DNA from 3 places in the Allobosea sp. Tri-49 genome. Region 2 is predicted to be linked to each of the others. Evidence: predicted binding sites of a transcription regulator. Region 2 holds the regulator's gene; each other region holds the start of a gene.
What was found. Region 2 encodes PhoB, which activates phosphate uptake and scavenging genes when phosphate is short. Its sites were predicted from a motif close to TGTCATNNANCTGTCAT; they were not measured.

Region 1 (6,615 bases), 400 kb from region 2:
CTTGCCGATGATGGCGAAGCGCAGCTTGTTCGAGAGGAAGTCGATCGCGGTCACCGCCGCCAGGACCAGCAGGATCAGGAAGGAGACCTGCTGCCATTCGAGCGTGCGGATCGTCTCGGCGAGATAGAGGCCGATGCCGCCGGCGCCGACGATGCCGATGATGGTCGACGAACGGGTGTTCGACTCGATGTAGTAGAGCACCTGGCTGGCGATCACCGGCAGCACCTGCGGGATCAGGCCGAAGCGGATCTCGTGGAGCTTGCCGCCGCCGACCGAGGTGACGCCCTCGACGGGCTTGCGATCGGCGGATTCGATCGCCTCGGAGAACAGCTTGCCGAAGGCGCCAAGATCGCTGGTCATGATCGCGAGCATGCCGGCGAAGGGGCCAAGGCCCACGACGTTGACCCAGATCAGCGCCCAGATCAGCGCGTCGACGCCGCGCACCGTGTCCATCGAGCGCCGTGCCAGGAAATGCACGACGCGGTTGGCGACGACATTCTTGGCGGCGAGGAAGCCGAGCGGGAAGGCGAGGATCGCAGCCAGAATTGTCCCGAGGAAGGCGATGGCGATGGTCTCGAACAGCGCCTTGACGAAGATGATGGCGCGGGCGAACGAGCCGGGATCCGGCGGCAGCATCAGCACGACGAAGGTGCCGAGGTTGGAGAAGCCGGCGATGATCTTCCAGAGCGAGGTCTCGAGCGTCGTCAGACCATAGAGGAAGAGCCCGACGAGGCCGCCGACGACCGCGATGGTCGTGAGCTTGGTCTTCAGCGAGCCGTCGATCGCGGCCTTGTGGCGGGCGATCAGCGCGGCGCGGTCGGCAGCGGAGAGGGCGAGTGTCATTTGCCATGCTCCAGGCTGAGCAGCGCATGGCGCAGGCGCTCGGTGCCATAATCGATCAGCATCACCGTGACGATGATCAGCAGCAGGATGGCGCTGACATCGGTGAAGTAGAATTTGCGGATCGCCTCGATCAGGTCCTGGCCGATGCCGCCGGCGCCGACGAAGCCCATGATCGAGGCGCCGCGGACATTGATCTCGAAGCGCAGCAGCGCGTAGCTGGCGAAGTTCGACAGCACCTGAGGTACCACGGCGAAGCGGATGGTCTGCCACCAGCCGGCGCCGGTCGCGGTCAAGCCGTCGACCGGCTTCATGTCGATGTTCTCGACAACTTCCGAGAAGAGCTTGCCCATCGCGCCCATGGTGTGGATGGCGATGGCGAGCACGCCGGGCAGTGGGCCGAGGCCGAAGGCGATCACGAAGATCAGCGCGAAGACGATCTCGGGGACGGTGCGGCAGAATTCGAGGAAGCGGCGCGTGCCCCAGCGCAGCCAGGGTAGGCGGCCAAGATTGCTGGCGGCGGTGAAGCAGAGCAGGAAGCCGCCGACCACGCCGAGCACGGTGCCGATATAGGCGATCAGCAAGGTCTGCCAGAGCAGTTTCAGCCAGCCGTTGAGGCCCCAGTACCACTCCTTGAGATCGGTGCCGAGCGTCGCGAAGCGCAGCATCGGCATGGTCTCGAGGATGTATTTCGGGAAACGCCAGGCATTCGCGGCGAATTTCGCGAAGTCGACCTCGGCGCCGATGCCCGCGAGCACGACGCAGGCGACGAAGATCGCCGCACCCAGCAGGGTCTGCAGCCGCTTCGCCGCCATTTCGCGCCGGTAGAGATCGGCATGAGCGGCGATGGCAGGATCGTTGCGGTCGATCGCGAGTGTCATGGGGCGCTTCCATCATGTCGCAGGACCGGCTGTTGCCGGTCCTGGACTGGGCGTCATTCTCGGGCAGAGCGAAGCGCAGACCCGAGAATCTCGATCAGGAGATGCTCGGGTCAAGCCCGAGCATGACGGCTGTCAGAGTTACGACGACTTCTTCTTGCGGAGGGCGTCGACGAACTTGTTCAGCTCGATGATCGGGTCGTAGGACTTGTTGTCGGCGGCGACGAGCGGGCCCTGCTTGCCTTCATAGATCTTGTCGAAGGCGGCCTTGTCCTTGGTGGCGAGGTTGAGGACGGCGTCGCGGATCGAAGCCTTGAGCGGCTCCGGCAGCTCGCTGAGATAGGCCATCGGCGAGTTCACGATCTGCTCGGACTTGTAGATGATGCGGAAGTCGTCCGCCTTGACCATCTTCTTGCGGTCCATGCGCAGCAGGTTCGATTCCTGCTCGTCGTTCCACCAATTGGCGGCGACGTCGACGGTGCCCTGGCCGAGTGCGATGACCGCGTTCTCGTGGCTGCCGGTGTAGACGACCTTGCCGAAGAAGGTCTCGGGCTCGATCTTCATGCCATCAAGCGCGAAGCGCGGCACATTGTTGCCCGAGGTCGAGTTCGGGTCGACGAGGCCGAGATTCTTGCCCTTGAGGTCCTCGATCTTCTGATAGGGCGAATCCTTCTTCACGTAGAAGACCGAATAGTAGCCCTTGGTGCCGTCGATGTTGGTCTCGATCGCGAAGGCGTCGATCTTGGCGCCGGTCATCAGCGCGCGCGCGAAGGAGGCCGGGCCGTACATGCCGATATGGATGTTGCCGGCGCGCTGGCCCTCGATGATCGCGGCGTAGTCGTTCGCGATGCGCAGGGTCACCTTGGTGCCGAGTTCCTTCGCGAGATAGTTGACGAAGGGGGTGTAGCGCTCGACGACGCCCGAGGCGTTCTCGGACGGGATGATGGCGAAGACCAGCTCGGGATATTTCGCCTTCCAGTCCTGCGCGAAAGCCGGGGCGGCGAGCGTTGCGGCAAGGCCGGCGGCGGCGAGCGTAAACGTATGACGACGGGTCAGCATGAGAGTGCTCCTTTTTAAAAGATCGGCGATGAAAGGTCAGGCTTCAGTGCAGGCTTGGGCGCGCAGCCGGCTGTTTCAGGCGACGTTCTGCTTGGCGCGCTGGGCTTCCTCGATGGCGATGGCGTCAAGCTGGTCGAGCGCCTCGGCGCCGGCATCCTTGGCCTCGATGCCGTAGAGCTCGGCGGCGAGCTCGCTGGTCAGCGCATGCGGGGGGCCGTCGAACACGACCTTGCCGGCAGCCATGCCGATCAGCCGGTCGCAGTACTTCGCGGCGATGTCGAGGTGGTGGAGATTGCAGATCACGGTGATGCCGTCCTCGCGATTGATGCGGAACAGCGCGTCCATAACGACCTGGGTATTGCGCGGATCGAGCGAGGCGATCGGCTCGTCGGCGAGAATGATCTTCGGCTCCTGCACCAAAGCGCGGGCGATGGCGACGCGCTGCTGCTGACCGCCGGAGAGGGTCTCGGCGCGCTGTGCCAGCAAGTGCCCCATATCGAGGCGTTCGAGCGCGGCGATGGCACGGACCTTGTCGTCTTGCGAGAAGCTCTTGACCAGCGTCAGCGCTGCCGAGCGATGATTCAGGCGGCCGAGCAGAACGTTGGTCAGCACATCGAGGCGGCCGACCAGGTTGAACTGCTGGAAGATCATCGCCGTGTCGCGCCGCCAGGCTCGCAGCGCCGCGCCGCGCAGGGCTGTGACGTCGCGCTCCTCGCTGAGGATGCGGCCATCGCTGGCATCGGCGAGGCGATTCAGCATACGCAGCAGCGTCGACTTGCCGGCGCCCGAGCGACCGATGATGCCGACCATCTCGCCGCGCGGAATCGACAGGGTGACGTTGTCGACGGCGGCTTTGCCACCGAAACGCTTGGTCAGACCCTCGATACGCAGCATCAACAGCTCTCCCGCGATTGCGGGATGATGCGGTATCGGCGCCAGATGACAGCGCGGTGACAAATTCGCCTTCCAGCGGGCACCGGCGGGAAAGCGTCATCGACCATCAACTATTATGTCACCTGCGACCGGGTTCCGGCAGGAGCGTCAGCCTGCGCGCAGGAGCAGGTCGACACAGGCTCCGACATAGGAGCGGATCTCGGCCGGTGGCACTGGCGCAACACCAAGCAGGCCGCGGACCTGATGGAAGCCGCGCAGCATGCCGATGAACTGCTCGGCGAGCCGGTCCGCTTCCGCGCGCGTGAGTGCCCGCGACATGCCATCACCGGATCGTGACCGCTGCTCCAGCAAGGCCGAGAGCTCCGAGATCATGCGCCCTGCGCCGGTATCGTAGGCGGCCTGTCCCAGCTCGGGAAAGCGCGCGGCCGCCCCGACGATCAGGCGATGCAAATCGAGCGAGGCCGGGTGCAGCATCATGGCCAGAGCGTCCTCGCCGAGACGCAGGAGGATGGCCCGCAGATCGCCGGTTTCGCTGCGTGGACGGCGCAACGGAATCGTCAGCTTTTCAGTGAGTTCGGTGCAGATTGCCAGGAACAGCGCCTGCTTGTCGGCGAAATGGCTGTAGATGGTCTGTTTGGAGACGCCGGCGCGCTGGGCGATCTGGTCGAGGCTGGCGCGGTCGAAGCCCTCGGCCAGGAACGTCTCCGAGGCGGCCCGGGTGATCGCGTCATGTTTATCCGGCCGTGATTTTTCGGCCGGCATCGCTTTTGCTTCTGCAGCGGGGGCGCTAGTGCGTCCGTGCATTGATCATTCCGTCACGCTTCCGCCCTTAAAGGGTGCTTATCAAACTAGACCGTCCAGTCTAGAATATGTCCGCGGTCCCGGAGCGTCCAGCCTGATGAAGCGTTTTCTCCTCCTTATCCTTGTCGCCGGGCTGGCGGGCGGTGGGTACTATGGCTACCGCTACCACTATAAGCCGACCAACCAGCAGGCGCAGGCGCAAGGCGTCGCCAATGCGCCGAACCCCGCAATTCCGGTGGAAGTCGGGACGATCGAGCTCGCCACGGTCGCCGAAGAGGTCGAGGCCCTCGGGACGCTCGCAGCCGAAGAATCCGTCGTGATCGCTCCCGAGATCGCCGGCCGCGTCGTCGCGCTCGGCTTCAAGGAGGGTGAGCGGGTCAGCAAGGACCAGCCGCTGGTCATGCTCGACACCGCCATCCTCGACGCGGAGCTCAAGCAGTCCCAAGCCGATATCAGCCTGGCGCGCGACACCTATGACCGCAACCGCTCGCTGGTTCAGCGCGGTGCCGGAACCCAGGTCGCGCTGGAGCAGGCGACGGCGCAGCTCGCCTCGCAGGAGGCGCGCCTGCAGCTCGCCCAGGCAAAGCTCGCGCTGGCGACGATCAAGGCGCCGTTCAACGGCGTGGTCGGCCTGCGCGCCGTCGGCGTCGGCGACTATGTCTCGATCGGCAAGCAGCTGATCACGCTGACCAGTATCGATCCGATCAAAGTCGATTTCCGCGTGCCGGAGATCTACCTGACCCAGCTCAAGGTCGGCCAGCCGATCCAGCTCAAGGTCGATGCGGTGCCCGATCGGCCCTTTGCCGGCAAGATCTTCGCGATCGACCCGGTCGTCGATGTCAATGGCCGGGCGGTAAAGCTGCGCGCCCTCGTGCCCAATGCCGATCTCGTTCTGAAGCCCGGCCTGTTCGCCCGCGTGACGATCATGGTCGACAAGCGTGAAAACGCGCTGGTCGTGCCGGAAACCGCGGTGGTGCCGGACGGTCTCGGCAAGACAGTCTTCATCATCGAGAACGGCAAGGCCAAGCGCGTGCCGGTCGAACTCGGCAAGCGCCTGACAGGCAAGGTCGAGGTGGTCAAGGGGCTCAAAGCCGGCATGCAGATCGTCACCGCCGGGCAGATGCGCCTGCGCGAGGGCGCGACCGTCCTGATCAAGGAGAAAGCTGCGGTCCAGACCAGCTCGCTGCCGGGCGCCGTGCAGCGATGAGCCTGTTCGAGCTCTTCGTCCGCCGGCCGGTCCTCTCGACCGTCCTGAGCCTGCTCGTCATCCTGATCGGCTTTGTCTCCTATACGCGCCTGACGGTGCGCGAATATCCGAACATCGACGAGCCGATCGTCTCGGTGCAGACGGTCTATCGCGGCGCCAGCGCCGAGATCATCGAGACACAGGTCACGCAGATCCTGGAGAACTCGATCGCCGGCATCGAAGGCATCGAGATCATCAACTCGACCAGCCGGCAGGAGCGCAGCCAGATTTCGGTGCGCTTCCGGCCGGACGTCGATCCCGACGTTGCAGCCTCCGACGTGCGCGACCGTGTCAGCCGCGTGCGCGGCCGCATGCCCGACGAGATCGACGAGCCGATCATCGCCAAGGTCGAGGCCGATGCCCAGCCGGTGATGTATCTGTCGCTGACCAGCTCGCGGCATTCGCCGCTGGAGCTGACTGACTTCGCCGACCGCTTCATCGCCGACCGTGTCCAGAACATCACCGGCGTCGCCGAGGTCCGCATTCTCGGCCAACGCCAATACGCCATGCGGATCTGGCTCGATCGCGCGAGGCTCGCTGCCTACAACATCACCGTCCAGGAGATCGAGGCGGCGCTGCGAGCGCAGAACGTCGAGATTCCCTCTGGCCGGATCGAGAGCGACAGCCGCGAATTCACTGTGCTCTCGCAGACCAGCCTGAACACGCCCGAGCAGTTCCGCGAGATCACGGTCAAGGACGCCAACGGCTTCCCGGTCAAGCTGCGCGACATCGCCAAGGTCGAGCTCGGTGCCCGCGAGGAGCGCAACGCGGCCTGGTTCGGCGGCCAGCCTTCGGTGACGATCGGCATCGTCAAGCAGGCGACGGCCAATCCGCTCGACGTCTCCTCGGGCGTCGTCGCAGCGCTGCCGGGCATCCGCGAGGATCTGCCCGACGGCA
Region 2 (6,615 bases):
TTCGATCTCATCTTCCGCAATGCCAGCTTCCTGGCGGCCCTGTTCGTGCTGGTGCTGCTCGCCGGCATCATGGTCTCGATGGTGATCGGCGGCTGGCCCGCCTTCAGCAAATTCGGCTTCGGCTTCCTGACCTCCAGCGTCTGGGATACGCAGAACGACCAGTATGGCGCCTGGCCGGCGATTGTAGGCACGCTCTCCACCGCCCTGATCGCCCTCGTTATCGGCGTGCCGCTCTCGCTCGGCATCGCCGTCTTCCTGACCCAGCTCGCGCCGCCCTGGTTCAAGCAGCCGGTCTCGACCGCGATCGAGCTGCTCGCCGCCGTGCCCTCGATCATCTACGGCATGTGGGGGCTGTTCGTCTTCGCGCCGCTCTTTGCCGCCTATGTCCAGATCCCGCTCTCGAACATCGTCGAGGGTATGCCGGTCGTCGGGACGATCCTCTATTCGCGCTCACCTTCGGGACTCGGAATCCTGACCGCCGGCATCATCCTGGCGTTCATGATCATCCCGTTCATCGCCTCGATCACCCGCGACATGCTCGATCAGATCCCGTCGGTGCTGCGCGAGAGCGCCTATGGCATCGGGGCGACGACCTGGGAGGTCGTGCGCCATGTGCTGGTGCCGCAGGCCGGTGTCTCGATCATCGGCGCGATCATGCTCGGCCTTGGCCGCGCGCTCGGCGAGACGATGGCGGTGACCTTCGTCGTCGGCAACGCCAACCGGCTTTCCGGCTCGATCATGGACCCCGGCTCGACCATCGCCTCGCGCATCGCCAACGAATTCAACGAGGCGCTCGGCCTGCAGCTCAATTCACTGATCGCGCTTGGCTGCATCCTGTTCTTCGTCACCTTCGTCGTCCTCGTCATCGCGCGCATCCTCGTCTCGCGCGTCAAGTCGTTCTGAGCGGGAGCCGATCATGAGCCTGACGACCCCCTCCACCGTCCGCCCGTTGCCCGAGGTCACCTGGGGCCGCGTTCGCCAGTCGCGTCGCACCGCCGACCGGCTGATGAAGGTCACGGCCACGACCTTCACCCTGCTCGCCATCTTCGTGCTGTTCTGGATCCTCGGCATGCTGGTCGTGAAGGGCCTTGGCGGGCTCTCCGCCGCGACCTTCACGCAGATCACGCCGGGGCCGGGCACGGAGGGCGGCGGCCTTGCCAACGCCATCGTCGGCTCGGTCGTGCTGACCTTCCTCGGCATCGTCGTTGCGACGCCGATCGGCGTGCTCGCCGGCACCTATCTCGCCGAATACGGCAAGGGCTCGAAGCTCGCCGACCTGATCCGCTTCATCAACGACATCCTGCTCTCGGCGCCCTCGATTCTGATCGGCCTGTTCGTCTACGTCATCATGGTCGAGCCGTTCCGCGGCTATTCCGGCTGGGCCGGCGGCGTCGCGCTCGGCATCATCGCGATCCCGGTGATCGTGCGCACCACCGAGGACATGCTGCGCCTCGTGCCCGGCCCGCTCCGCGAGGCCGGCTCGGCGCTCGGCGCCCCGCCTTCCGTGGTCATCACCTCGATCACCTGGCGGGCGGCGAAGTCCGGCATGGTCACCGGCATCCTGCTGGCGCTCGCCCGCATCGCCGGCGAGACCGCGCCGCTGATCTTCACCGCGCTGAACAACAATTTCTGGTTCTCGCCGAACCTGCTCGGCGGCGTCTCCAACCTGCCGGTGACGATCTACCAGTTCGCCTCTGCCCCTTACGAGAACTGGCAGCAGCTCGCCTGGGCGGGGTCGCTGATCATCACCGTCTCAATCCTCGTGCTTTCCATCATCGCCCGGCGCATCGTGCGCGGCGGCAAGTAATCAGCGTCCGATCGGAAGGACCATGCAGATGCTCTCGACCCTGGAACTGAGCCCGCAAACGCTGGACGCCGACGCTCCCGTCCGCATCGCCGTCAAAAACCTCGATTTCTACTACGGCGAGCACAAGGCGCTGAAGAACATCAACCTCGACTTCCGTGACCGCCACGTCACGGCGCTGATCGGCCCCTCGGGCTGCGGCAAGTCGACCCTGCTGCGCATCTTCAACCGCATCTATTCGCTCTATCCCGAGCAGCGCGCCACCGGCGAGATCATCCTCGACGGCCGCAACGTCATCTCGAACGATATCGACGTGAACGAGCTGCGTTCGCGCATCGGCATGGTCTTCCAGAAGCCGACGCCGTTCCCGATGTCGATCTACGACAATGTCGCCTTCGGCATCCGCCTCTACGAGAAGCCGCCGAAGTCGGAGCTCGACGACCGCGTCGAGGGCGCGCTGCGGCGCGCCGCCCTCTGGGACGAGGTCAAGGACAAGCTGAAGAGCTCCGGCATGGGTCTGTCCGGCGGCCAGCAGCAGCGCCTCTGCATCGCACGCACCATCGCGCAGAAGCCCGAGGTCATCCTGTTCGACGAGCCGACCTCGGCGCTCGACCCGATCTCGACCGGCAAGATCGAGGATCTGCTCGAGCAGCTCAAGACGGACTTCACCATCGTCATCGTCACCCACAACATGCAGCAGGCGGCCCGCATCTCGCAGTACACCGCCTTCATGTATCTGGGAGAGGTGATCGAGTTCGACGCCACCAACACCATCTTCATGAACCCGCACAAGAAGCAGACGCAGGACTACGTCACCGGCCGTTTCGGCTGAAGTTCTGAAGCGTCGGCCAGCCCCGAAGGATACGCCCCGATGTCCGACCATATCGTCCGCTCCTACGATGCCGATCTCGAGGGCCTGCGCCGCAGCCTCGCCGAGATGGGCGGCATGTCCGAGCGTATGCTCGGCGACTCGACCGTGGCGCTGGTGCGCCGCGACACCGCGCTCGCCCAGAAGATCATCAGCGCCGACCAGCGCCTCGACAATCTCCAGCGCGAGGTCGAGGAGAAGGCGGTGCTGACCATCGCCCGGCGCCAGCCGCTCGCCAACGACCTGCGCGAGCTGATCTCCGCGATCCGCATCGCCGCCGATATCGAGCGCGTCGGCGACCTCGCCAAGAACATCGCCAAGCGCGCCGTCGCGATCTCCGGCCAGTTCTCGCCGCCGCATCGTGCCGTGGTAGGCCTCGAGCATATGAGCCGCCTGGTCCAGGCTCAGCTCAAGGACGTGCTCGATGCCTACGCCGCCAGCAACGAGCAGAAGGCGATGGAGGTCTGGCGCCGCGACGACGAGATCGACGCGCTCTACACCTCGCTGTTCCGCGAGCTCCTGACCTACATGATGGAGGATCCGCGCAACATCACCTTCTGCACGCACCTCCTCTTCTGCGCCAAGAATGTCGAGCGCATCGGCGACCACACCACCAACATCGCCGAGACCATCCATTACCTCGTCACCGGTCAGTCAATCGACGAGACCCGGCCCAAGCTCGACACCACCAACATCCTCGTCGACCTGCCGGCAGCCAATGGCTGACCGGCGGACGTTTTGAACGGACGCTGACATGCCTGCACGCATCCTGATCGTCGAGGACGAGGAGCCGCTGACCCTGCTGCTGCGCTATAATCTCGAGGCCGAGGGCTTCGAGGTCGACAGCGTGGCGCGCGGCGACGATGCCGAGCTGCATCTGCGTGACCACACGCCGGATCTCGTCCTGCTCGACTGGATGCTGCCCGGTCTCTCCGGCATCGAGCTCTGCCGGCGCCTGCGCACAAGGCGCGATACCGAGCGCGTGCCGATCATCATGCTGACCGCCCGCGGCGAAGAGACCGAGCGTGTGCGCGGCCTTGCCACCGGCGCCGACGACTATGTCGTCAAGCCGTTCTCGCTGCCCGAGCTGATCGCCCGCATCCAGGCGCTGCTGCGCCGTGCCAAGCCCGGCCATGTCGCCGGATTGCTCGCGGCCGGTGATCTCGAGCTCGACCGCACGACGCGACGCGTCCGACGCTCCGGCATGGAACTGCATCTCGGCCCGACCGAGTTCCGCCTGCTCGAATTCCTGATGCAGGCGCCGGGCCGGGTCTATTCCCGCGCGCAACTGCTCGACGCTGTCTGGGGTCGCGACGTCTATATCGACGAGCGCACCGTCGACGTCCATGTCGGGCGCCTGCGCAAGGCGATCACGCCGGCCAACGCCAAGGATCCTCTGCGCACCGTGCGCGGCGCCGGCTATGCCTTCGACGAGACCTTTGCGCGCGGCTGATGGTTCTGGTCAGCGCGGCGCGGCGATGATGACAGCCGCACCGGCGAGGCAAAGTGCGGCGCCGGCGAGATCGTAGCGGTCCGGCGCGATCTTCTCGACCAGCGCCATCCACGCCAGCACGCAACGATGTAGATGCCGCCATAGGCGGCGTATGCGCGGCCGGCCGCGGGACTATCGACCAGCGTCAGCAGCCAGCCGAAGGCTGCGAGCGCCACCAGACCGGCTTGTCCAGCTTCAGCCAGGCCCAGAAGGCGAAGCAGCCGGCGATCTCGGCCAACGCCGCGCCTGCATAGATTGCGATCATAGCCAATACGTGCCCGGCCCTAAGGCTGCGGTGAGCCGGGCGAAGACAGGGCGGTAAGCCTCGGACGCCAGCGGTGTCAGCGATGGGGCCTCGCCGAACGTGAACCAGCGGATCTCGCTGTGTTCGTCATTACTGATCGTGGGATCGCCGCCCGCCCATTTGCTCACTGTGAACAGATGCCAGAGCGCGGGGGTGACGCCGTCCGTCTCCGTCGTCTCGATGGCCTCGAAGCGGCGGAAATCTGTCGGAGTGATGCCGGTCTCCTCCTGGAGCTCGCGGATAAGGGCGGACTCGGCGGTCTCGCCCGCCTCAAGGTGGCCGCCGATCGTGTCCCAGCAGGATGGGCGGTTCCGGCGATGCGGCGACCTCAGTCCCAGCAGGAGCCGCCCATCCCTGATCGGTAGGGCACAAGCATACTCAATCGGGCGAGGTCTGGGGGCGTTCATGCATGCCTCCTGCATCGAGCCGGGCTATCGACAAAAAAGCCGGCCTTTCGGCCGGCTTTTCGCATTCTGGAAGTCTCGCGTCGCTCGCTCAGGCGCGAATGATCTTGCGGTCGCGGCGGCGGTCGGCGGCCGGCTGGTAGGCGATGCGGGCATGATACGCGCAATAGGGCATTCCGGTCGCCGAGCGTCCGCCGCAGAAGCGGAACTCCGGCGTGGTCGGGTCGCCCATCGGCCAGCGGCACATATACTCGCGCAGCTCCATGATCGTGACCCGCTCGGAGAACGGCACGACCACGTCCTCGGACGGAGCCGGCTCGCGCGCGACCTGCGTCTCGGCCTCGATCTCCGGCGCGAACTGGGGAGCGAGCGCGGTATTGCCGCGGGTCAGCCCGGCGCTGCCGCTGCTGTGATGGCCGGCCGGATGGCTCGGCGGGCGAGCCACCGGCTTGCGCGGGCGAGGCGTGGCTGAACCCGGGCTCTTGGCGCGGCCTGACAGCCCAAGGCGATGCACCTTGCCGATGACGGCGTTGCGCGTGACGTTGCCGAGCTCGGCGGCGATCTGGCTCGCGCTCAGGCCGTCGTTCCAGAGCTTCTTCAGCAGTTCGACGCGTTCCTCGATCCAGGCTCCGGCTTCGGTCATGGAGTTGCACCTGTCTTCGTCATGTCCCGCCGGCTGGCCGGCGAGGCATAGGGAAAGATCATGGCGGAATCCGATACCGGCAGCGTCCGTCGCTGAACGGAAGCCGTTACGCCCGGAACTGACGATACTGGAGACGCCGCACGAGATGTCGTATCTGACGAGAGAGACCATACAAGATGGCCTGACTCGGCCACAAGAGTCGCCGAATCCTAATTCGGCTTTTCCCCAGCCAATCACTGCAGAGAGCTGCCCAGTGAGTCCAATTGGCAACGCTGCCGCGAGGTCAGCTGCGATTGACAGGGCAAGGACGGTTTTGCATAGTTGCTTCACGCAGCCGCCCCTATCGGGCGGCGCTTATGTTTTTGAGCGATCGGGACTTTCCATCGATGCGGCTTGACGCGCGACGAGACGGCGGGAACGGCCAGCGACGATAATGTCGCCGGCGGGTCGTATCATGCCGGCATCATGCCGCAAGCGCCCTGCATCTCCGTTCCCGACTTGAGGTTCCGCGCTTCCTCCCTGTTTCGCCGCAAGGATTTCGCTCCATGAGCACCGCTCCTGTTTCTGCCGCTTCCTCCGTTCTCCTGCCGACCTATGCCCGCGCTCCGATCGCTCTCGAGCGTGGCGAGGGTCCCTGGGCGATCACCGCCGATGGCCAGCGTTTTCTCGATTTCGGTGCCGGCATCGCCGTCAATTCGCTTGGCCACGCCCATCCGCATCTGGTCGAGGCGTTGACCCAGCAGGCTCAGCGCATCTGGCACACCTCGAACCTCTACACGATGCCCGAGGGCGAGAAGCTGGCGCGCCGGCTCTGCGAGGCGACCTTCGCCGAGCGCGTCTTCTTCACCAATTCGGGGGCCGAGGCGAACGAGTGCGCGATCAAGATGGCGCGCAAGTATCACGCTGCGAAGGGCCATCCCGAGCGCTACCGCATCATCACATTTGAAGGCGCCTTCCATGGCCGCACGCTCGCGACCATCGCGGCCGGCGGCCAGCAGAAATACATCGACGGCTTCGGCCCGAAGGTCGACGGCTTCGACCAGGTGCCCTTCGACGATGAGAAGGTGCTGAAGGCCGCGATCGGCCCGGAGACCGCGGCC
Region 3 (6,615 bases), 810 kb from region 2:
CGATTCTGCCGCCGCTCGATCCGCGCGAATTGCTTGAGGTTTCGATGGTGCTGTCGGTCGCCGGCCATCTTGCCGACGGCGAATTGACCGATCGGCGCCCTTTCCGCGCGCCGCATCATTCGGCCTCGATGGCCGCGCTCGTCGGCGGCGGCCTGCAGGCAAAGCCGGGCGAGATTTCGCTCGCCCATCACGGCGTGCTTTTCCTCGACGAATTGCCAGAGTTCCAGGCTCAGGCGCTCGATGCGCTGCGCCAGCCGATGGAGACTGGCGAGGTGCTGATCTCGCGTGCCAACCACCGCACCGTTTATCCCGCGAAGTTCCAGCTCATCGCCGCGATGAACCCTTGCCGCTGCGGCAAGGCGACCGAGCCGGGCTATGCCTGTCGTCGCCAACCGAACGAGCGCTGCATGGCGGGCTATCAGGCCAAGATCTCGGGCCCGATGCTCGACCGGATCGACATCACCATCGACGTGCCGGCACTGACGGCGGCAGACCTCATCCTCCCAACTGCGCCAGAAGGCTCGGCCGAGGTTGCCGGCCGCGTCGCGGCGGCCCGCGCCCGCCAGTCGGCGCGCTATGGCGCGCTTGGACTCCCGGGCGGCACGACCAATGCCCGCTGCCCCGCTGCCTTGCTCGACGATGTCGCGCGGCCGGACGCATCCGGGCTCGCGCTCCTGCGCAGCGCAGCCGATGCGATGCGGCTGACGGCGCGCGGCTATCATCGCGTGCTCAAGGTCGCGCGCACGCTCGCCGATCTCGATGGTGAAGAGCAGATCGGCCGCATCCATCTCGCTGAGGCGTTGTCCTATCGCTCGCGCATCGACCAGGCAGCGCAGGCGGCGTGATCGCCCCAATCCATGCTGAAAGGTTAACAAAGCCATTCAAACCATCCAGCATCCTCGCGGATGGGGCGAACGCTTTCTCAAGAGGGTAGATGCTAGATGGGATGGCATGATCGAGCCGCTGTCCCCACTCGCCCTGCTGACAGGCGCTGCCGTTGCCGTGGCCATGACCTGCGCCTTCGTCGCGTTCCGGCTGCTGCGCGAGCGCCAGCAGGTCACGCGGCAGGCGAAGGCCCTGACGCGTGATGTCGAGAAGCTGAGTGACCGGCTCTGGGAGCTCGCCGACAGCGAAGAGCGCTATCGCAGCCTGATCGAGGCGCAAGGCGACCTGATCGTGCGCCGCAGTGAGGGCCGGATCATCTATGCCAATGCCGCCTATGCGGCGCTCATCGGCAAGAGCGAGGCTGAGGCTATCGGCAGCAGCGAGCAGCCGCACGTACGCATCGCCAGGCCAGTGCAGGCGCTGCCGGGCGGAGCCCGCGTCTTCGACGAATGCATCGAGACGGACGCTGGCGAGCGTTGGTTGTCCTGGGTCGAGACGGTCGTCCCTGTCGCTGCGGGGCAAACAGTGCTGCAGCGTGTCGGTCGCGAGATCAGCGGGCGCATCGCTGCCGAAACCGCCCTTGAGGAGGCGCGCAGCAAGGCAGAGGAGGCGAGCGCCGCCAAGTCGCGCTTTCTGGCGACCGTCAGCCACGAGTTCCGCACCCCGCTCAACGGTATCCTCGGCATGGCCGATCTACTCGGCGATACCAGGCTCGACCCGGAGCAGAGCACCTATGTCAAGGCGCTGCGGACATCGGGCGAAGCCCTGCTCGGGCTTGTCGACGACATCCTCGATTTCGCCAAGGTCGAGGCCGGCAAGCTCGAGCTTGTTGATGCCCCGTTCGATCCGGCCGCGTTGATCGAGGACATTACAGAGCTGATGGCGCCGCGCGCCCAGGCCAAGGGCGTCGAGATATCCGCCCTGCTCGGATCGGACGTGCCGCACCGGCTCGTCGGCGACGCCGAGCGGCTGCGCCAGATTCTGCTCAACCTCGTCGGCAATGCCGTGAAGTTCACCTATGAGGGTGGCGTGGGCATCGAAGCGGATACCATCGAAGGCGAGTTCATCGTCACCATCGCCGATACTGGTCCGGGCATCCCGGCAGAGCGGCTGGCGACGATCTTCGAGGAGTTCGAGCAGGGCGGCCTGACCGGGCATCGCGAGCAGGCCGGCACTGGCCTCGGCCTCGCCATCGCGCGTCGGCTTGCTCGCGCCATGGGCGGGGACGTCGAGGCGAGCAATCGAGAAGGTGGAGGCGCGCTGTTCCGGCTGCTTCTACCGCTGCGGGTCGACGCGGCCGCAACCACACCGAGCGCCTCGCCGGACTGGCAGGGCAGGCGCATCCTTGTCGCCTCGTCGGTGCCGTTCAGCGCTGAGCATATCGCTGCCAGTCTCGAGCGGCATGGGGCAGAGGTTCGCCGAGCCGCTGACCACGCACAGGCGCTTGCCGAGCTTGCCGAGCTTGCCGGCGATTCGGCTCTGTCCGCGGTGCTGGTCGACAGCAATCTCCCGGGTGGCGAGGTCCAGGCGGTGGCGGCTGCGGCGCGGCGGGCCGGCGTCGCCGAGATCGTGATCATGCTGGCGCCGGCAGAACGCCGCAGCTTCGGCTCGCCCTATGCCGCCGGCTTCACCGGCTTTCTCGTCAAGCCGATCCGGGCGCGCTCGCTGCAGGTGCGGCTTGATCCGATGGAGCGCTCACAAAGCGTGGCCATTGCGGCGCCTGCTGCCGATCCTTCGATGCGGCCGCCGGGTGCCGGCCTGCGGGTTCTCGTCGCCGAGGACAATGAGATCAACGCGCTGCTGCTGACGCGCACCCTGGAGCGGCTCGGCTGCACGGCGGTGTGGGCACGCGATGGCGGTGAGGCTATTCGCTTCGTCGAGGCTACGCTCGGTGGAGTAGGGCAGGGCTTCGATCTCGTCCTTCTCGACATCCGCATGCCGGTCCAGGACGGGCTTGCCGTCGCGCGCCGGATTCGCACGCTCGAGGCGGCGCTCGGCGCCGGCCGGCTGCCGATTCTTGCCGTTACCGCCAATACGGCAGAGGAGGATCGGCAGCAGGCGCTTGCCGCCGGCATGGACGATTGCCTGGCTAAACCGCTCTCGCGCGAGCAGTTGCGCGGCTGGGTCGATCGGCTTTCGCCGCCGCGAACGGTCGAGGCTTTATCGGCCTGAGCCTCACTTCGATCCACAGGCGGTTGGCTTCGTCATCGCACTGACGTAGTTTTGTCGCGATCTCGTAAGACGCTCGGCGCAGAGCTGTCATGCGCCGATCCGAGATCGCAGAGGCCAGACTGTCTATGACGCGCGATGTTTTCCAGGGTTTACGTCAGCCGGCAAAGCAGAAGCCGGCCGGCCAGGCCTTGTTGCAGCGCTTCTCGCCATCGAACCTGTTTGCAGCTGGCAAGCAACTCGGTGGCTTTGGTTTTCCCGGTCCCGACGCGCTGTCCGGCACGCTCGGCCGCTCCGGCTCGCTCGAAGTCAGGCTGGCCCGCGGCCCGCGCGAGATCTGGCGGGCGCAGCGCCTGCGCTACCGCGTTTTCTACCAGGAGATGTCGGCCAAGCCCGACGTGGTCTCGCGCATGTTCCGGCGCGACGCTGATCGATTTGACGCCGTCTGCGACCATCTGCTCGTCATAGACCATGCCGCGCGCGGCCGTTTCGGCGGGATCAAGCCTAAGGTCGTCGGCACTTACCGGCTGATGCGCGAGCAGGCCGTCGCCAAGCTCGGCGGTTTCTACACGCAATCCGAATTCGATATCGCACCGCTCCTGGCGCGCCATCCTGATCTGCGCTTCCTCGAGCTCGGTCGCTCCTGCGTGCTGAAGCCCTACCGCACCAAGAAGACGGTCGAGCTGCTCTGGCACGGTATCTGGGCCTATTGCCGGCATCACCGCATCGACGCGATGTTCGGCTGCGCCAGTTTCGATGGCGTCGACCCCGACATGCTCGCGCTGCCATTGAGCTTCATCCACCATCACGCCACTGCCCAAGGCGATTGGCGGGTTGTGGCGCAGCCTGAGCGCCAGGTCGCGATGGATCGCCTGCCAGCCGGCATGATCGACGCCAAGCTCGCGCTGAAATGCCTGCCGCCGCTGGTGAAGGGCTATCTGCGCGTTGGTGCCCGTTTCGGCTCCGGCGCGGTGATCGACAAGCAGTTCGGCACCACCGACGTGCTGGTCATCCTGCCGGTCACCGCGATCGACCGGCGCTATATCGAGTATCTCGACGGCGAAGCCGGGCGTTACGCCGCCTGATCCGAGGTTACGCGCCCATTGCTGCGAGGTCGCGCAGCGCCTGCCGATAATCCGGGTAACGGAAAGCATAGCCGAGTTCGCGCTTCACCAGCGCGTTCGAGACCCGCTTGTTTTCGCTGTAGAAGCTCGCCGCCATCGGCGAGAGCTTTGCAGGATCGAATGGCGTTTCTGGCGGCGGCACGAGCCCCGCGACCTCGGCCGCAAAGCTGATGACATCCTGCGGCGGCGCCGGCTCGTCGTCGGTGACGTTGTAGACCGCGCCGGGGCGCGGGTTCTCGAGCGAAGTCATCAGCACGCCGGCGATATCGTCGACATGGATGCGGTTGAAGACCTGGCCGGGCTTGATCAGCCGGTTGGCGCTGCCGGCCTGCAATTTGGTGATCGCATTGCGGCCGGGGCCATAGATGCCCGACAGGCGGAAGATCTGCACCGTCTTGCCGCTGTTCGCGCCGAAGGCGAGCCAGTCCTGCTCGATCTCCAGCCGCTGCCGCGAGCGTCGGCTGGTCGGCCGGCACTCGGCTGTTTCGTCGATCCAGGCGCCACCATGGTCGCCATAGACGCCGATGGTCGAGAGATAGCCGATCCAGCGCAGCTTCTCGGCGGAGGCGAGCTTGTCGGCGAGTGCGCCGAGCACCGGGTCGCCGGCTTCGTCGGGCTGGGCCGAGACCAGCACCGCATCCGCCTCGGCGAGTATCTTGGCGAGCGGCGTCGAGACGGCGAAGCCTCCGAAGACCAAGGTGTGTAGGCCCTGCTTGCTGAGCTCGCCGGCCTTCTCTGCCGAGCGGACCGTGCCGGTCACCTCCCAGCCCCTAGCCAGGGCGGCGCGCGCGAAGAACCCGGCCGAATAGCCGAGGCCGAAAATGACGAGCTTCATGCAGGTTCCAGTTCGTTCGGATCGCGACGGGCCCATTCGGCCCTGACGTCGGGATCGGTTTCCAGCGCGAGCCTTGCCGGTGCGAGCTCGGCGGCGCGGGCCGGGACAAGCCGCCTAAGCGCCCAAATCGCCATCGCCCGGATTAGCGGCGAGGCGTCGTTGAGCAGAGCTTCGGCGCTCGTGGCCAGTGCCGGGTCATCGCTGTTGCCGATCGCGATCAGCACGTTGCGGATGAAGCGATCGCGGCCGGTCCGCTTCACCGGCGTGCCGGCGAAGAGTGTGCGAAAGGCGGCGTCGTCGAGCGCAGCGAGATCGGCCAGCGGAAGCGCGTCGAGCTCGTCCTTCAGCGCAAGGCGCGTCTCGTGCGCAGCCTCGGCGAACTTGTTCCAGGGACAGACGGCGAGGCAATCGTCGCAACCGAAGATGCGATTGCCGATATCCTCGCGGAATTCGGGTTCGATATGACCCTGATGCTCGATCGTCAGATAGGCGATGCAGCGCCGCGAATCGAGCTGGTAGGGCGCCGGGAAAGCCTTGGTCGGGCAGATGTCGAGGCAGCGCGTGCAGGAGCCGCAATGGTCGCGTTCGGGCTCATCCGGCGGCAATTCGGCCGATGTGTAGATCGCTCCGAGGAAAAGCCAGGCGCCATGCTGGCGCGAGACCAGCACGGTCTGCTTGCCCTGCCAACCGAGCCCGGCCGCCTGAGCGAGGGGCTTCTCCATCACCGGGGCGGTGTCGACGAAGACCTTGACCTCGGCATTGCCGCGCGCCGCGAGCACGCCGGCGACGCTTTTCAGCTTGCCCTTGATCACATCGTGGTAGTCGCGCCGGCGGGCATAGAGCGAGATCGCGCCGCGATCGCGCTGCGCCAGGACGGCGAGCGGGTCGCCTTCGGCGGCATAGCTCATGCCGAGCATGACGACCGAGCGCGCCGCTGGCCACAGCGTCGCCGGATCGGCGCGCTCCGCAGTGCGTTCGGTCAGCCAGGTCATCTCGCCGTGATGGCCGGCTTCGAGCCAGCCGGCGAGGCGCTGCGGCGCCTCGGGAATCGCGTCGACGGGTGCGACGCGCATGACCACGAAGCCCTCGGCCTTGGCGCGCGCGGCGATCGCGGCCTTGAGCTTCTCGCCGCTCAGAAGTCCAGGTCGTCGTAATGGGCTGAGGGCGCCATTCCGGGAATCCGGTCGCTCAGCAGCGGCCGGAAGCTCGGTCTGGACTTGATCCTCGCATACCATGCGCGGGCAGCCTCATCCTCGTCCCAGGGCACGTCGCCGAGATAGTCGACGCAAGACAGATGCGCCGCCGCGGCGAGATCGGCATAGCTCAGATTATCGCCGGCGAGCCAGTTCCGTTTCGCCGTCAGCCAGGCGACGTAGCGCAGATGATAGCGCACATTGCCGCGCGCCGCGCGGATCGCACTCATTTCCGGTGGGCCGCCGCCCTCGTCCCGGTTCATGAAGCGCTTCATCACCTTCTCGAGCACGAGCGGGGCGGTGATCTCCTCATTGAACTTGATGTTGAACCAGTCGAGCAGCCGACGCACTTCGATCCGGCCGCCCGGCCCCTCGGGGAGCAGGCGCCGCTCGCCCAGCGCCAGCCCGC

Region 1: a site for PhoB is predicted at 3,717-3,733, ahead of phnC (phosphonate ABC transporter ATP-binding protein). Genes of this name have one in related genera too.
Region 3: a site for PhoB is predicted at 3,088-3,104, ahead of olsB (l-ornithine N(alpha)-acyltransferase). Genes of this name have one in related genera too.

What each region holds. Positions count from the first base shown of each region.
Region 1 covers NZ_CP017946.1:4,673,780-4,680,394, forward strand. The annotation lists gene phnE (phosphonate ABC transporter, permease protein PhnE) at 1-843, opposite strand, end outside; gene phnE (phosphonate ABC transporter, permease protein PhnE) at 840-1,721, opposite strand; gene phnD (phosphonate ABC transporter substrate-binding protein) at 1,860-2,777, opposite strand; gene phnC (phosphonate ABC transporter ATP-binding protein) at 2,853-3,671, opposite strand; gene BLM15_RS22675 (TetR/AcrR family transcriptional regulator) at 3,819-4,433, opposite strand; gene BLM15_RS22680 (efflux RND transporter periplasmic adaptor subunit) at 4,570-5,679, shown strand; gene BLM15_RS22685 (efflux RND transporter permease subunit) at 5,676-6,615, shown strand, end outside.
Region 2 covers NZ_CP017946.1:4,276,937-4,283,551, reverse strand. The annotation lists gene pstC (phosphate ABC transporter permease subunit PstC) at 1-903, shown strand, start outside; gene pstA (phosphate ABC transporter permease PstA) at 917-1,807, shown strand; gene pstB (phosphate ABC transporter ATP-binding protein PstB) at 1,830-2,636, shown strand; gene phoU (phosphate signaling complex protein PhoU) at 2,676-3,398, shown strand; gene phoB (phosphate regulon transcriptional regulator PhoB) at 3,427-4,125, shown strand; partial or broken gene BLM15_RS20685 (YnfA family protein) at 4,135-4,429, opposite strand; gene BLM15_RS20680 (NUDIX hydrolase) at 4,426-4,875, opposite strand; gene BLM15_RS20675 (GcrA family cell cycle regulator) at 4,964-5,515, opposite strand; gene BLM15_RS20670 (aspartate aminotransferase family protein) at 6,061-6,615, shown strand, end outside.
Region 3 covers NZ_CP017946.1:3,466,859-3,473,473, reverse strand. The annotation lists gene BLM15_RS16945 (YifB family Mg chelatase-like AAA ATPase) at 1-845, shown strand, start outside; gene BLM15_RS16940 (response regulator) at 952-3,057, shown strand; gene olsB (l-ornithine N(alpha)-acyltransferase) at 3,183-4,139, shown strand; gene BLM15_RS16930 (SDR family oxidoreductase) at 4,147-5,013, opposite strand; gene queG (tRNA epoxyqueuosine(34) reductase QueG) at 5,010-6,086, opposite strand; gene BLM15_RS16920 (glutathione S-transferase family protein) at 6,146-6,615, opposite strand, start outside.